DNA from 4 places in the Alcaligenes sp. GW821-FHT11D07 genome. Region 4 is predicted to be linked to each of the others. Evidence: predicted binding sites of a transcription regulator. Region 4 holds the regulator's gene; each other region holds the start of a gene.
The links. Region 4 encodes LexA, which represses DNA repair genes until DNA is damaged. Its sites were predicted from a motif close to ACTGTATNNNNATACAGT; they were not measured.
Positions count from the first base shown of each region.

Region 1 (3,734 bases), on a different contig from region 4:
CCCGACTGCGCCCAGGAGACCTGTTCCAGTTTGCTGGCCGAACTCTGCAGTTGGTGCGCCTGGAAGGAATGGTGGCCTATGTGCGTCGCGCCAAAGGAGGGGACGGTGCGGTAGCCAGTTGGCAGGGTGGTCGTATGCCGCTGTCAACGGCCTTGGCGCAGTCGGTCGAGCGTCTGTTTACCGCTCCGGGCAAGCACCCAGAAATGAAGGCGGTGGAACGGCTGTTGAGTATTCAGGCTCAGGCTAGCGCCTTGCCGCAGTCAGACCGTTTAGTGGCCGAACATATCGTCACCAAACGAGGCATGCACCTTTTTCTTTACCCCTTTGCAGGTAGAGCGGTGCATGAAGGCATGGCTGCCATGGTGGCTTTGCGCTGGGGGCGTCTGCAGGCCAATACTTTTTCTTTTGCGGTTAACGATTACGGGCTGGTGCTGAACCTGGCTCAAGCCGCTCCTCTTGATGCCCATTTGCTCAAACAATTACTTAGCCCGCAGGGCTCGCAAGAGGATTTGCGGGAAGGTGTGAATCTGGGCGAGTTAGCAAGACGGCATTTTCGTGAAATTGCTCGTGTGGCCGGCTTGCTGACTCCTTCTTTGCCCGGTGGTGCTCCCCGATCTTTGCGCCAAATACAGGCGTCCAGCGGCCTGCTCTACGATGTTCTGGTGCGCTATGACCCTGGCCATATTTTGTTGGCGCAGGCTCAACAAGAGGTTTTGGAGTACCAATTGGAAGCCCCGCGCCTGGACGCTGCGCTGCACGCCTGTGAGAGCCGCGAACTGATATTGTGCAGGCCCGCTGCGCTGACCCCGCTATCTTTTCCGCTGTGGACTGAAAGCCTGCGCGGACAGTTGAGTACGGAGACCTGGCAGGCTCGGGTAAAACGCGCTGCAGAGCAATTGGAGACGCGCTATGCACGCTTTGACTGATGACAGGCTGTCTATGGACATGGCGGGAGAGGCCATGGTGCTGCTGGGTGACCGTGCTTTGTATTGGCCCGCACGCGAACGCCTGATTATTGCGGATCTGCATTTGGGCAAAGACCATGTGTTTCGCCAAGCAGGGATTCCGGTGCCGCAGGGGACTACGGAAGGGGACCTGCAACGTCTATCTGATTTGCTAACCCTTAGCGGTGCGCGCACTGTGTGGGTGGTGGGTGACGTCTTGCATGGTCCTGCTCCGCATCCGGCCCTGTTGGCGATTTGGCACAACTGGCGTGATCAACATCAGGATGTCGATTTGGCCGTTTTGGCGGGCAATCACGACCGCGCTTTAAGTAAAGCGGCTCTGGACGTTCGTATTCTGGGCGAACAAGTACAAGATGGCCCCTTTCTTTTTCAGCATTTGCCGCAGCTTAGCAAGCAAGGGCTGCATGTTATTGCAGGGCACGTACATCCTAAGGTCCGCTTAAAGGGAGTGCCACGCAGCTGGCCAGCATTTTGGCTCAAACCCGGCTTGGCTATTTTGCCAGCTTTCTCGGATTTTACGGGCGGGGTCTTGGCCAAACCTGAGCGGGGCGAAACCTTGGTCGCTTGTGTCGACACAGCGCTGGTAGTGACTTCCAGGGGCCGGTAGCCTGATAGACAGTGGCGGCCTTCAGTGCTTTGTGAAGGATTCCGGGCAGGTCGCTAAACAGACAGCGCTTATTTACCGGGCGTTTGCTGATGGATACAACTTAAGACTAAGCGCTTGATGCTGCAGAAGTTATTGTCGGTATAATACTGTTTTTATATACAGTTAACTGGCATGCAGCTATCAACAAAACTCGAGATCCTGGCGGACGCGGCAAAATATGACGCCTCCTGCGCCAGCAGTGGTGCGCCCAAACGGGACTCCCGTGGGCGCAACGGCTTGGGTGCCAGCACGGGGGCCGGTATTTGCCATAGCTTTACCCCGGATGGGCGATGCGTATCGCTGCTCAAGATACTGCTAACCAACTTTTGTCAGTACGACTGCCTGTATTGCGTGAACCGGCGGTCCAGCAATGTTCCTCGGGCGCGTTTCAGGCCGCGGGAAGTCGTAGACCTGACGCTGGATTTTTATCGGCGCAATTATATAGACGGCCTGTTTCTAAGCTCGGGCATCATACGCAGCTCGGACTACACCATGGAAAATTTGGTGGAGGTAGCGCGCTCCTTGCGCGAAGACCATCTTTTTCGTGGCTACATTCACCTTAAAACTATTCCTGATGCGGACCCTAGGCTGATCACGCTTGCCGGGCAGTATGCAGACCGCTTAAGCGTCAATATCGAGCTTCCTACAGATGACGGGCTGCATCGCTTGGCTCCTGAGAAAAGCGGGCACACGATCAAGCGGGCGATGGGGGTGATCCGTCTGGCTCAAGAACACGCGCTAGAGGAAAAGCGGCCCAAAGTGCCTGCGGGCCAAAGTACGCAGATGATTGTGGGGGCGGATGCTGCGGACGACCGCAATATCTTGCAAACGGCGCAGAATCTGTATGGCGCCTACAAACTCAAGCGGGTGTATTACTCCGCGTTCAGTCCTATACCAGATAGTTCGTCGGCGTTGCCGGCCCAGCCTCCGCCACTGTTGCGTGAGCATCGCTTGTATCAGGCCGATTTCTTGCTGCGTAGCTATGGCTTTCGGGCAGAGGAACTTTTCCAAGCCAGTGGCGATTTGCCTTTGGACATTGATCCCAAGCTGGCCTGGGCGCTGGCTAACCGGGCGGTGTTCCCACTGGATCTGAATCGGGCACCAGAGCGCCTGATCGCCCGGGTTCCGGGGATAGGAATACGCAATGCCAAGCGTCTGGTGGAGCTACGACAATTGCGGGCCATTCGTTATCAAGATTTGATCCGTTTGCGTTGCTCCATGAAGATCCTCCAGCCCTTTGTCGTGGTGCAGGATTATCGGCCCGGCTTGGCCGAGCCGCCTTCTGAAAAGTTGCGGCGAATGCTCTCAACAAACCCTGAGCAGTTGAGCCTGTTATGAGTCCGGCTAATAGCCTTGTATGGCCTTCACTGGGGACAGGCGCTGATCAGCCCACTATGCATACGCTACGGGTTGAAGGTGGCTATGCAGGCTGGCGTAAGCAAGCGTTGCGTGCCTTGGCCGCTGGTTGGCCACCAGAATGGCTGAATTGGACGGAGCAGGCCACGGAGCCCGGGGATCAGGCCAGCCAGATAGGTCTGGACTATGCGCAGCCCCTTCCGGCTTCGCCGCACTTGGCCGCCTTGCAGGAACCCCCAGCTGAGGCGCTTCCTCGCCTGCCTATTATTCGCATCTCGAAAACGCTGAGTGAGTTGTTGCGTAACGCCGCCTTGTGCCGTACTGCCGAGCGTTGGGCTTTGTTGTATCGGGTGCTGTGGCGCTGGCAGCAGGGGGATCGCAGCGTGGAATCTGTTGCTGACGAAGACGGTGCCCGTTTATACGCCATGGCCAAAGCTGTGCGGCGAGAAAAGCACGACATGATTGCCTACGTCCGGTTTCGCCGTGGCCAGGAGGGGAGCCTGCCGGAGTATTGGGCCTGGTTTGAGCCTGCCCACGATGTGCTGGAGTGGGTGGCGGAGCATTTTGCAGGGCGCATGGGCAAGGCGAGCTGGTGCATTGCGACGCCGCATAGGGTAGCACTGTGGAATGGTCAGGATTTGCAGTATCTGGATGCGCCCGAGGATTTGGCGGCACTACGTGCAGGGCCATCCGAAGATCAGGTGGAAGCCTTGTGGTTGCGCTACTACCAAAGTATTTTCAACCCCGCCCGTCTGAATGAAACGGCC
Region 1 is NZ_JBXART010000002.1:622,903-626,636, forward strand. Features, by position in the region: gene AC1RSM_RS11460 (ligase-associated DNA damage response DEXH box helicase) at 1-926, shown strand, start outside; gene pdeM (ligase-associated DNA damage response endonuclease PdeM) at 910-1,572, shown strand; gene AC1RSM_RS11470 (putative DNA modification/repair radical SAM protein) at 1,744-2,949, shown strand; gene AC1RSM_RS11475 (UdgX family uracil-DNA binding protein) at 3,006-3,734, shown strand, end outside.
Region 1: a site for LexA is predicted at 1,718-1,735, ahead of AC1RSM_RS11470 (putative DNA modification/repair radical SAM protein). Genes of this name have one in related genera too.

Region 2 (3,734 bases), 370 kb from region 4:
CGCACGGTGCGCAAGTGTTGGGTGTCTTGATCGCGTCGGTGCAGGCTGATGCCTAAAAATAAACGATCGGCAAACAGGCTGAGCAGGTTTTGTGTCTGCGCGTGGATCTGGGGGCTATCAAGCCCGTAAGCGGGTTTGTAAATAAGCAGGCAGTCCGGCAAGACCTGGTTTTCTTTCCCTTGGCCAGCTTGCCGCAACAAGGACCAGTCAATCGAGGCCTCGTGTTTTAAATCCAGTGATTGATGCAGGTGGGAAATGAACTGGCACAGATTCCCATAGCCTTCCTTGTTGCGAGGCAGAATTAAAAGCTCGTGGGTGATGCTGTCGTCAGAATGGCCGGTGCTGGAGGCGCGCCGATCCCAAGCCCCGGTAAATCGGAAGCGGCTACCGACTAAAAAACGAATTTCAGGATGAAGCTTGGCTTGGGCATAGGCGCGGACCACGCCGGCCATAGAAGCGTAATCACAGAGGGCCAGGGCTTTATAGCCTAGCTCTACCGCGCGGCTGACCAGCTCTTCGGGATGCGAAGCTCCATTCAAAAAGCTGTAATTGGACAGGCAGTCCAGCTCCGAGTATTGCAGGTCTACGATGGAGCTCATCCAAAGACTCCGTGCAGATACCAGGCCTGTTCCTGACTTAAATCCCGGTACACCCAATAGAGTTTGCCTTGTGGGCATAAGGCAATGAAGTAGTCCCGCTGCTGATGGCCGTCACCACTCCACCAGCCGGTTTGTACCCGTTCCGGGCCTTGAACCAGTCGTAAGCGTTGATGGTTGAGACAAGGAGACTGGCGGTCATGTTCAAGAGGCTGGGCCTGATCCAACATCCAGCAAGGACGTTGCAAAGGAGGGGCTTGGACAGGGCGGGGGCGATCCGTTTGCACCGGCAACCATTGGTTGGCCTGCTCGGGCAGATAGCTGGCTTGTGCCGCAGGCGTCAGAATTTGTTCCAGGCCCAGCCTGGCTTGCAAGCGCTCCAGTAGTTGCTGGTCTTGCTCTTGCCAATGCCGTGCATCGGGAAACAGGCTGCTGGCATGGGTCTGGCGCGGGTGCAATTGCAGAGCCTGCAACTGCAGGCTTTGTACGGCTGCGTGTAGTTGCAACGGTTGAAAATGTTCCTCCCACACGGGCAGGAAATCTTGGCTGCGCCAGCAAGAACGAGCCATTTGCAGTTCTAACAATGTGCTGCGGGGATGGTCTTTGTACCTTTCCGTGTGCAGTACCAGTTCCAGCCGTCCGCAGGCCAGTTGATATTGATTCAGCCAGAGCTCCAACTGCTTCAATACACGGGTCAAGGCACGTAATACAGTGGGTTTGCTATTGGAAGGCGAGTCCAATTCGATGCGGCGCGTAAATTGAGGGGCGCTGTGCACCCACTCCAGGGTCCAGCTTTGTACGCCATAGGCCTGATCCAACTGCAGTAAGAGGGGGCGCAGCCCACGTTGGGCCAAGCCGTCGCGTGGTAATTGATGCAATTGGCCCAAGGTGTGGCAGCCCAGATTGTGCAGCCATTGCAATTGGTCCACCGGGGGCGCCAAAAGATGGAGGGGCAAGGGGTTCAGGCAGGCACGCAAGCGGCGCAGGCAGCGGCGTTGCTTCTGCGTGGACAAGGCCAGCAAGCAGGCGGCGCGGGCCGTCGGGGCCAATGCCAGACAGGGTTCGGGGATCAGGTCTTGCAGTGTCGTCCGAATTTGTCGGTACAAAGCACGTACGCCACCAAACAGCCGGATGCTGGCGCTCAGGCTCAAGACCCATAAATCGGCTTGAACTTTCGCCAACTGAGGGCTGTAACGCAGCAACAGAGCCTGAATGGCGTCCTGCTGCTCAGCGCTGGCCTCAGGCGTAATGAGGCTCTGGGGTAGCCGCAGGCACAGGTACATGAGAGGGGGCCGCGGCAGGCGGGATCAAGGTGTTGTGTAAGGCTAAAGCAATGCTGTCCATGCAAGGCGGCCCGCGTCGTTTGCGTATATGCACATCCAGCCATGCTTGGCCCTGGCTGTCTTGCCGGGGCTGTAATTCCAGACGTAAAAGCGCGGGGCTATTGGTTTGACTATGAGCGGGACGCAGACAAAAAAACAGGCTGTCGCTATGGCTGGCCAGCAATTGCAACTGGCGCAAGGAGGCCAAGGGAACATGGGCAGGCAACCAGGTCAGTACGGCAGCACAATGGCCATGACGCAGCGCCTGGGCACTAGCCCATAAGGTGTCGTTCAAATGCTGGCTGCGTATCCACAGCAGGCGGGCAGGCAAGTCCGCCTCGGGGGGCTGCGACGCTTGCTTAAGGTTGGCTGGAGTGCCTCGCCAACGCTGCTGTACGGGTTGATAGGGTGGAGCGATCAGCACACGCATACGCTCTGCCTGCAGGGTGCTTAAGGCAGGCATTAATAAGGACAGGGCACTACTGTCTATAGGGGCATGCAGTTCGATCAAGCTGCCGAGTGGCCAGCCACCGCCCGGCAACTGGGCATCCAGGGCATCAAAACCGCTGGGCAAGCAGGAGCCTGCGGCATGCGCATAATGTTTGCCTGTCCACAAGGAAGGGTGAAGATCTAAGAGTGAACGAAGTGAGTTCGCCATGCTGTTGCTCCTGATTGCTGTATAAATATACAGTAAATTTGTTTGCTGGCAAACTGTGGCATTCGCTCCAAAGGGGAACTTTTATATACTGTGGTCTTATGTTTGGCGCTCCCGCATGAAATCTCCCCCTCTATTCCGCCCTGGACGTTGTGAACAGTGTCAGCGTCCACTGGCGCGTTGCTTGTGTCCTTTAATTCCCTCGATTGACGCGGCCTGCCCCGTCTTGATTTTGCAGCATCACTCCGAAGCCCGGCATGCGCTTAATACAGCGCGTCTGGCCTATTTGGGTTTGCGTGGCGTGCAGATGTGGGTGGGGGAGCAGTTTGAGGATTTGGAGTCGCATTTGGCACAAGCGCGTCAGCCAGTGCTGCTGTTTCCGGGGGAACAGGCCAAGGTGGTCGGGCCTATGTCTGAGGGGGAAAAGCCGGATTTAATCGTGGTGCCTGATGGCACTTGGCGCAAGGCCCGCTTGATCGTGCATAGCAACCCGGTCTTGCAAACTCTGCCGCGCTGGGTTCTTCCCGAAGGCGAGGTCTCGCGCTACCGACTGCGTAAAGCCCCGGACCCCCAAGCGGTTTCTACCTTGGAGGCCATTGTCAGGGTGATGCAGATAATGGCACCGGAGCAGGATTTCAGCCCTTTGCTACGGCCTTTTGAACATTTGATCGATGAGCAGATCCAGGCCATGGGCCTGGATACTTATCAACGTAACTATCCTACTTCCAGGTAAAGTTCAGCTCGCGCGGCTGGCTTTCGACAATCGTGGTTTGGCGTTCCTGGGTTTGGCCCTGATAGGTGGCAAATACCTTGTAGGAACCGGGTGACAGGCGGATCAGGCAGTAAGGCCCGTCAATCAGACTGTTCAACACGGTTTGATCAGCGCTATTACGGATGACCAGTTGCACATCGGAAATGTAGCCAACGCGCTCGCCCTGGTTGGCCGAGAAATTCACCGAGAGCGGGAAGGTGCTGCGTACCATGCGAAATAGTTGGGCTTCGTCGCTGCCTATGCCGCCGCTGATGTATTCGGTAGAGCCGTAATACTGGCTGGGAGGCAATTCTTGCGAATGCACAATGGGGCTGCTCATTAAGGCCAGCGACATGGCAATGCCGATCAATGAAAGACGAGAGCTCATGAGTTTTCCTTGCTTGAAGTAG
Region 2 is NZ_JBXART010000001.1:1,116,316-1,120,049, reverse strand. Features, by position in the region: gene AC1RSM_RS05115 (error-prone DNA polymerase) at 1-599, opposite strand, end outside; gene AC1RSM_RS05110 (DNA polymerase Y subunit UmuC family protein) at 596-1,879, opposite strand; gene imuA (translesion DNA synthesis-associated protein ImuA) at 1,836-2,576, opposite strand; gene AC1RSM_RS05100 (tRNA-uridine aminocarboxypropyltransferase) at 2,692-3,306, shown strand; gene AC1RSM_RS05095 (carboxypeptidase-like regulatory domain-containing protein) at 3,293-3,712, opposite strand.
Region 2: a site for LexA is predicted at 2,593-2,610, ahead of imuA (translesion DNA synthesis-associated protein ImuA). Genes of this name have one in related genera too.

Region 3 (3,734 bases), 710 kb from region 4:
CACATCCACGCCATGCTGACGCAGCTCTTGCAAGATGACTCGAGTTCCTACGCGTGAGGCCCGACGATTAACCACGCTATGAGCAAAGCGCTCGTTAGAGAGCCATTTTTGCTCGACCAAGGCGTCCAGCAAGGCCTCAACTTCTTCCGCACTTTCAGCATGAGCGGCCAGGCGCCGCCCTAATTCCATCCGGGAATACTCGCGTCGGGACAAGAAATTCAAAGCCCGGGCTTTCAACGACAGCCCTGGGCGTCGTGAAGCGGGCTTTTTTTCTGAGGCTTGAGCAGTGGATTCGCCCAAGTCACCCGCTACTGCCCTGCTGCCCGCCTGATTAGGCTGGGCAGACAAAGCAGCTATACGCTCCCTTTGAGCTTGCTTCCGTTCCCGGATTTCCTCCGGGTCGGTCTCAAAGGGTTCATCATCGAACTCTGGGGGGAAAATCAGACGCCTCCCTCAGGTGTGGCAACAACAGGGGCGCTTTCATTACGGTTAACGGTGGCACTCATCAAAGCGACACCCAGTTTTTCACGCACCTTGTTTTCGATTTCACGTGCCATCTCGGGACGCTCTTTCAGGTATTCACGAACATTGTCTTTACCCTGACCGATACGATTGCCATCGTAGCTGTACCAGGCACCGGCCTTGTCCACCACACCAGCCTGCACGCCCAGATCGATAATCTCGCCTTCGCGTGAAATACCGCTGCCGTACATGATGTCGAATTCGGTTTGCTTGAACGGCGGCGCAACCTTGTTCTTGACCACTTTGACGCGTGTCTCGTTACCCACCATCTCGTCACCACGCTTGATGGAGCCGATACGACGAATATCCAAACGCACGGAAGAGTAAAACTTCAGGGCATTACCGCCTGTGGTGGTTTCGGGGTTGCCAAACATGACACCAATCTTCATACGGATCTGGTTAATGAAGATCACCATGCAATTGGCGCGTTTGATAGTGGCGGTCAGCTTGCGCAGGGCCTGGCTCATCAAACGAGCTTGCAAGCCGGGCAGAGAGTCGCCCATATCGCCTTCGATTTCAGCCTTGGGGGTCAGGGCGGCTACCGAGTCAATAACAATCAGGTCTACCGAACCGGAACGCACCAGAGCTTCTGTAATTTCCAGCGCTTGTTCGCCGGTATCGGGCTGAGAGATCAGCAAATCGGCCAGATTGACGCCCAGCTTTTGCGCGTACTGCACATCCAGAGCGTGCTCCGCATCGATAAAGGCACATGTGCCTTTGAGCTTTTGCATCTCGGCAATGACTTGCAGCGTCAAGGTGGTTTTACCCGACGATTCCGGACCGTAAATTTCGATAACGCGGCCACGAGGCAAGCCACCGACGCCCAGGGCGATATCCAGACCCAGAGAGCCCGTAGAAACAACCTGGATGTCATGCTCGACGGTGTCGTCGCCATAACGCATGATCGAACCTTTACCAAACTGCTTTTCGATTTGCGTCAGAGCGGCGGCCAGCGCTTTGGAACGTTCCGAGGCCACTGCTTTGCTATTTTTATCGTCCATGAAAAATCCTTGACTGTGGAATGGCGCCCCAACGGACGGGCACGGCAATTAAAAACCAAACCTAATTATTGCATCAAATTATACTGTATATATACACAGATATCCAAATAAATTAACTAGGCGCCATCGTTATCCCCTACTGACCCGCCTCCCGGCCTTGTGCAACAATGCCGGACAGCCGTTAAATCATTTGTTTGTGTAGGGTCATGCGCATACTCATAGCCGAAGACGACAGTATTCTCGCGGATGGACTTTCTCGCTCCTTACGCTACGAAGGCTATGCGGTCGATGTGGTGCACGACGGCGATAGCGCCGACTCGGCCCTGCAACTGCAAAGCTTCGATCTTCTGATCCTGGACCTGGATCTGCCCAAAAAACCCGGCTTATCGGTGTTGCAATCCATACGCCAACGCCAGGATACCCTGCCTGTCTTGATTTTGACCGCCAGCGACACGGTGGAGCAGCGCGTGCGCGGCCTGGATTTAGGCGCGGACGACTATATGTCCAAGCCTTTTGCACTGACCGAGCTGGAAGCACGCGTACGTGCCCTGACGCGCCGCAGCACCGGCACCAGCAGCGCCCTGCTGCATCACAAACGGCTCAGCTTCGATCTGAAAGGCCGCATGGCGTACATCGACAACCAACCTCTTGAGTTGTCGGCCCGTGAAACCAGCCTGCTGGAAATCTTTCTGTCCCGCAGCGGCCGCATGATCAGCAAAAATCAGTTTGTGGACCTGCTCTGTGAGTGGGGTGAGGAAGTCACCCCTAACGCTATCGAAGTCTACATTCACCGCCTACGCAAAAAACTGGAGCCCAGCGGAGTTCGCATTCTGACCGTACGCGGCTTGGGATATTGCCTGGAACCCGAGAAACTGCGAGAAGACGCTCCAGCCTAAGGGATCGTCATGCAGCACGCGTCACCCCCGTCCGATCCTCCTCGCCCCGCAAAGCCTGCCAGCCGCAAGCGCGTCACCCCGCGCCCGCTCATCCACAAGATCATGATCTGGATTTTCGGGCCCTTGTTCTTGCTGTGGACAATCGGCATTGTCATCACTTACTTCATTGCTCAGCACATTGCCAATTCACCCTATGACCGCACCTTGCGTGATCATCTGGATTTGCTCAGGGTGGAAATCAGCCAACAGGATCTGAATCAGCCCATTCATCTGTCCCATGGCGCCCAGACTATTTTGCGGCAGGACAGCCCCACTCCCACGCTGTGGCAGATCCGCGATGCCAATGGTGAACCTTTGGCCGGCAATGCCAATCTTCCCGTACCAGACAGCTGGAGTTACGACACCGACTTGCTGCGCTACAGGGACGTGGTTCTGGATGAGCAGAGCCTGCGCCTGGCCTACGTCTGGGGAGGAAGGGACAAAAACAACACGCCTTTTCTGGCGGTCGCGGCTGAAACCAATGAACATAGGGCCGTTCTACACAGAGAAATTCTGATCGGGATGCTGACCCCTCAATTCATTCTTGTGCCGCTGGCGGCTATGCTGGCAGGGCTGGGCCTGACGCACGGCCTGGAGCCCCTGAATCTGCTGCAGGCGCGTTTGCGTGCTCGTGCCGCCGGAGACCTGTCTCCCGTCGATCAAGCACAGGCCCCGGCTGAGATCGTCCCCCTGATCGATGCCATGAATGGACTACTGGCCCAGCAGGCCCAGTTCTCTGCCACACAGCGGCAATTTGTGGCCAATGCAGCCCATCAATTAAAAACACCGCTGGCTGGCATACGCACCCAAGCTGAATTGGCGCTGCGTGAACGCGACCCCAAGCAAACCGAAGCCAGCCTGCAACAACTGGTGCGCGGCACAGATCGCGCTACGCGTTTAGTGACCCAGATGCTGGCGCTGGCACGTGCTGAAAGCAGCGATGCCCTGTACGCCCCCACCAAACAGACGCTGGACCTGAATACGCTGACCGAGCTTTATGTGACCCAACGCGTTCCTGATGCCTTGAAACTGGGGCTGGACTTAGGGCTTGAAAACCACGCCACCGCTATCCTCTTGCAGGCGGACCCGGTGCTGCTGGATGAGCTGATTAACAACCTGCTGGACAATGCCCTGATCTACACCCCGGCTGGCGGCTGGATCACCATGCGTACAGGTCAATTCCAAGACAAGGCATGGCTGGAAATTGAAGACAACGGGCCGGGCATTCCGCCCGAGCATCAGAATCGAATCTTTGACCGCTTCTATCGCATTATGG
Region 3 is NZ_JBXART010000001.1:784,810-788,543, reverse strand. Features, by position in the region: gene recX (recombination regulator RecX) at 1-300, opposite strand, end outside; gene recA (recombinase RecA) at 441-1,523, opposite strand; gene AC1RSM_RS03570 (response regulator transcription factor) at 1,730-2,419, shown strand; gene AC1RSM_RS03565 (sensor histidine kinase) at 2,429-3,734, shown strand, end outside.
Region 3: a site for LexA is predicted at 1,606-1,623, ahead of recA (recombinase RecA). Genes of this name have one in related genera too.

Region 4 (3,734 bases):
ACTACTCCAACCCGCCCACACACGGCGGCAAGGTCGTGGCTACTGTGCTGAACTCGCCCGAACTGTTCCAAACCTGGGCGACTGAACTTGCCGGCATGCGTGACCGCATCCGCGAGATGCGTGGTCAGCTGGTTGCCAAACTCAAAGAGCATGGCGTAGAACAAGACTTTGATTTCGTGCTGCAACAGCGCGGTATGTTCTCCTACTCCGGCCTTACCGCCGCCCAGGTGGAGCGTCTGCGTCAAGAGCACGGTATTTACGCCGTCAGCAGCGGCCGTATCTGCGTAGCTGCGCTGAACAGCCAAAATATTGATGTTGTGGCCAAAGCCATCGCTCAAGTATTGAAGTAAGCTAATTGGCAGTTAGTAAGAACGACGCCCTTCTTCGGAAGGGCGTTGTCGTTCCAGCTCTTGCTGCCCTGCACCTATCCCGACACCATGACCGAACCTATCTCCCTGACTACTGAGCGCCTGAACTTGCGTCCCTGGAAGCCCAGTGACCTGGAACCCTTTTCCGAACTGAATGGCGATTCCGATACCTTGCGCTACTACCCTGCAACCCTGAGTCGTGCAGACAGTGACGCGCTAGCCCAGCGCTGCCAGCGACTGATTGAGGAACACGGCTGGGGGCCCTGGGCAGTAGAACTAAAGGAAAGCGGCCAGTTTATAGGCATGGTCGGCTTGAACCGTCCCACTGCAGACTTGCACTTTCAGCCCTGCGTAGAAGTCCTTTGGCGTTTGCTGCCCGAGTTTTGGGGCAAAGGCTATGCCACCGAGGCGGCTAAAGCCTGCCTAGACTTTGGCTTTACTAAATTAGATCTGCAGCAGATCGTGGCCTATACGGCTCAGTTAAATCTGCCATCTCAGACGGTCATGCAGCGTCTGGGCATGCAGGCTCAGCCCGGCACCTTCGACCATCCTGGAGTACCCGCTGGCCATAAGCTCGTCCCCCATGTGCTGTACACAATGGACCGCGACAATTGGCCCACCGCCAATCAGCAGGGCTCAAGAGTTCAAAAATGAGGCCTTGAAGGCCTGTGCCGCTTGCCAAAACGCAAACTGTAACGCACAATCTTTACTGTATATATATTCAGCAGACAATACTATGACCGTCAAGCTCACTGCACGCCAACAACAAGTGCTGGACATCATCCGTTCTGAAATTGAACGGACGGGTTTTCCGCCCACCCGCGCAGAAATTGCTCAGGTGCTGGGCTTCAAATCCGCCAATGCAGCCGAAGATCATTTAAAAGCTCTGGCCCGTAAAGGCGCTATTGAACTGACCGCGGGTGCCTCGCGAGGCATACGCTTGCTGGGCACTGAACCCCGCGAAGCCGCTGCCCCTAGCGCGATGCTGGCCAATCTGGCCGATGCCTTGTTGCTGCCTATTATTGGACGGGTTGCTGCGGGTAGCCCCATCCTGGCCACCGAGCACATCGAGCGCGAAATCGGCGTAGCCCCTACCCTATTCGCCCAGACCCCAGACTACCTGCTCCGCGTACGTGGACTGAGCATGAAAGACGCGGGTATTTTTGACGGCGACTTGTTGGCCGTTAAAAAAGCAACGGAAGCCCGTAACGGCCAGATTGTGGTGGTCCGTATTGGCGATGATGTCACCGTCAAGCGTCTTTCACGTTCCAGCAATCAAGTTGTACTCTTGCCCGAGAACCCCGACTTTGAACCCATCATTGTGACCGACCCAGACTCCCTGGCTCTGGAAGGTATTGCAGTTGGCCTGATTCGTACCAGCCCCTTGCATTAAGCAACTGGCCACAGGCGAAGAAAACCCCATACACCACTGGTCTATGGGGTTTTTTAATGGCTTGGGATTGTCGCTGTCGACAGTCAACTTGCAGATATATTCGTCGCGGTTACTGTGGGCTCCAGAAAACACAACTCGCTAGCTGAGCTATTGCAGTGATGATAGAGACTGTGCGTCTTCTGCTACCTTCGCTGTTGTGGCGGTTGTAGATGTTCTGGCTGTTGCTGTTGCTGTTGCTGTTGCTGTTGCTGTTGCTGTTGCTGTTGCTGTTGCTGTTGCTGTTGCTGTTGCTGTTGCAGGCAAAATTGTAGGGCCAGACCTAATTGCTTGCCACACCCACAACCATGCGACTGCGAAGTACCAAAACATCAGTCTGACACCGCCATCCAATTACCTTCGCAGAAAACAAACAGGCCACCTTGAAAACAAGGTGGCCTGTTTGCGGGAAGATACTCCCTGTACTACTTATGGCTTAGTGCTTAAAGGACTCAGAGCCCTGCGCTGCCGCACGATTAGCTGCCAAGGCCTCAGCGGCCAGACGCGCTACTTCCTCGTCACTCAGAGGCGTTACCGCGTCTTGCAAGGCCACTTCCAGTACACGATCAATCCAACGCACCGGGATGATCTCCAGCGTGTTTTTCACGTTATCTGGAATATCGGCCAAGTCTTTGACGTTTTCCTCTGGAATCATCACGGTTTTGATACCACCGCGCTGAGCAGCCAGCAGCTTCTCTTTCAAACCACCGATAGGCAGAACTTCACCACGCAAGGTGATTTCACCCGTCATGGCAACGTCCGCACGAACCGGAATACCCGTCAAGCTAGACACAATAGCCGTGGTGATAGCGATACCCGCCGATGGACCATCCTTGGGCGTAGCGCCTTCAGGAAAGTGCACATGCAAGTCACGCTTCTCAAACACGGTATTGGCAATACCCCATTTCTGGGCACGCGAACGTACGACTGTTCGAGCAGCTTCAACCGACTCTTTCATCACGTCGCCAATCGAACCAGTACGCAGCACATTGCCTTTACCGGGCATGTCAGCCACTTCAATGGTCAGCAATTCGCCACCCACTTCAGTCCAGGCCAGGCCCGTAACTTGTCCAATCTTGTTCTCTTTTTCGGCCAGACCGAAGGAGAAACGACGCACGCCCAGGTAATCATTCAGATTCTCTGCATTGACGACCAGAGTCTCTTGAGTGAGCGTCTTGTTACGAGCAGCACGTGTACCTGCTTGCGGGTTAGCCACGAGCAGCTTGCGCACTACCTTGCGGCAGATTTTGCTGATTTCACGTTCCAACGAACGCACACCTGCTTCGCGAGTGTAGTAACGCACGATGTCGCGCACCGCGTCTTCTGTCACTTCCAGCTCACCATCGCGCACGCCGTTGTTCTTCATCAGCTTGGGCAAGAGGTAATCGAAAGCGATACGCACTTTTTCGTCTTCGGTGTAGCCAGACAGACGAATCACTTCCATACGGTCCAACAGAGCCGGAGGAATGTTCAAGGTGTTGCTAGTAGCCACGAACATCACATCGGACAAGTCGTAGTCCACTTCCAGGTAGTGATCCTGGAAGGTATGGTTTTGTTCGGGGTCCAGAACCTCCAACAGCGCCGAGGATGGATCACCACGGAAATCCGCACCCATCTTGTCGATCTCGTCCAGCAGGAACAAGGGGTTACGTACACCCACTTTGCTCATGTTCTGAACCACTTTACCGGGCATGGAGCCAATGTAGGTACGACGGTGACCACGAATCTCGGCCTCGTCACGCACCCCGCCCAACGCCATGCGAATGAACTTGCGGTTCGTGGCCTTGGCAATGGATTGACCCAGCGAGGTTTTACCCACGCCTGGAGGGCCAACCAAGCACAAGATTGGGGCCTTGAGCTTGTCAACGCGCTGCTGCACAGCCAGGTATTCCACAATGCGCTCTTTGACCTTCTCCAGACCAAAGTGATCCGCATCC
Region 4 is NZ_JBXART010000001.1:1,491,034-1,494,767, forward strand. Features, by position in the region: gene AC1RSM_RS06865 (amino acid aminotransferase) at 1-350, shown strand, start outside; gene AC1RSM_RS06870 (GNAT family N-acetyltransferase) at 396-1,022, shown strand; gene lexA (transcriptional repressor LexA) at 1,105-1,761, shown strand; gene lon (endopeptidase La) at 2,234-3,734, opposite strand, start outside.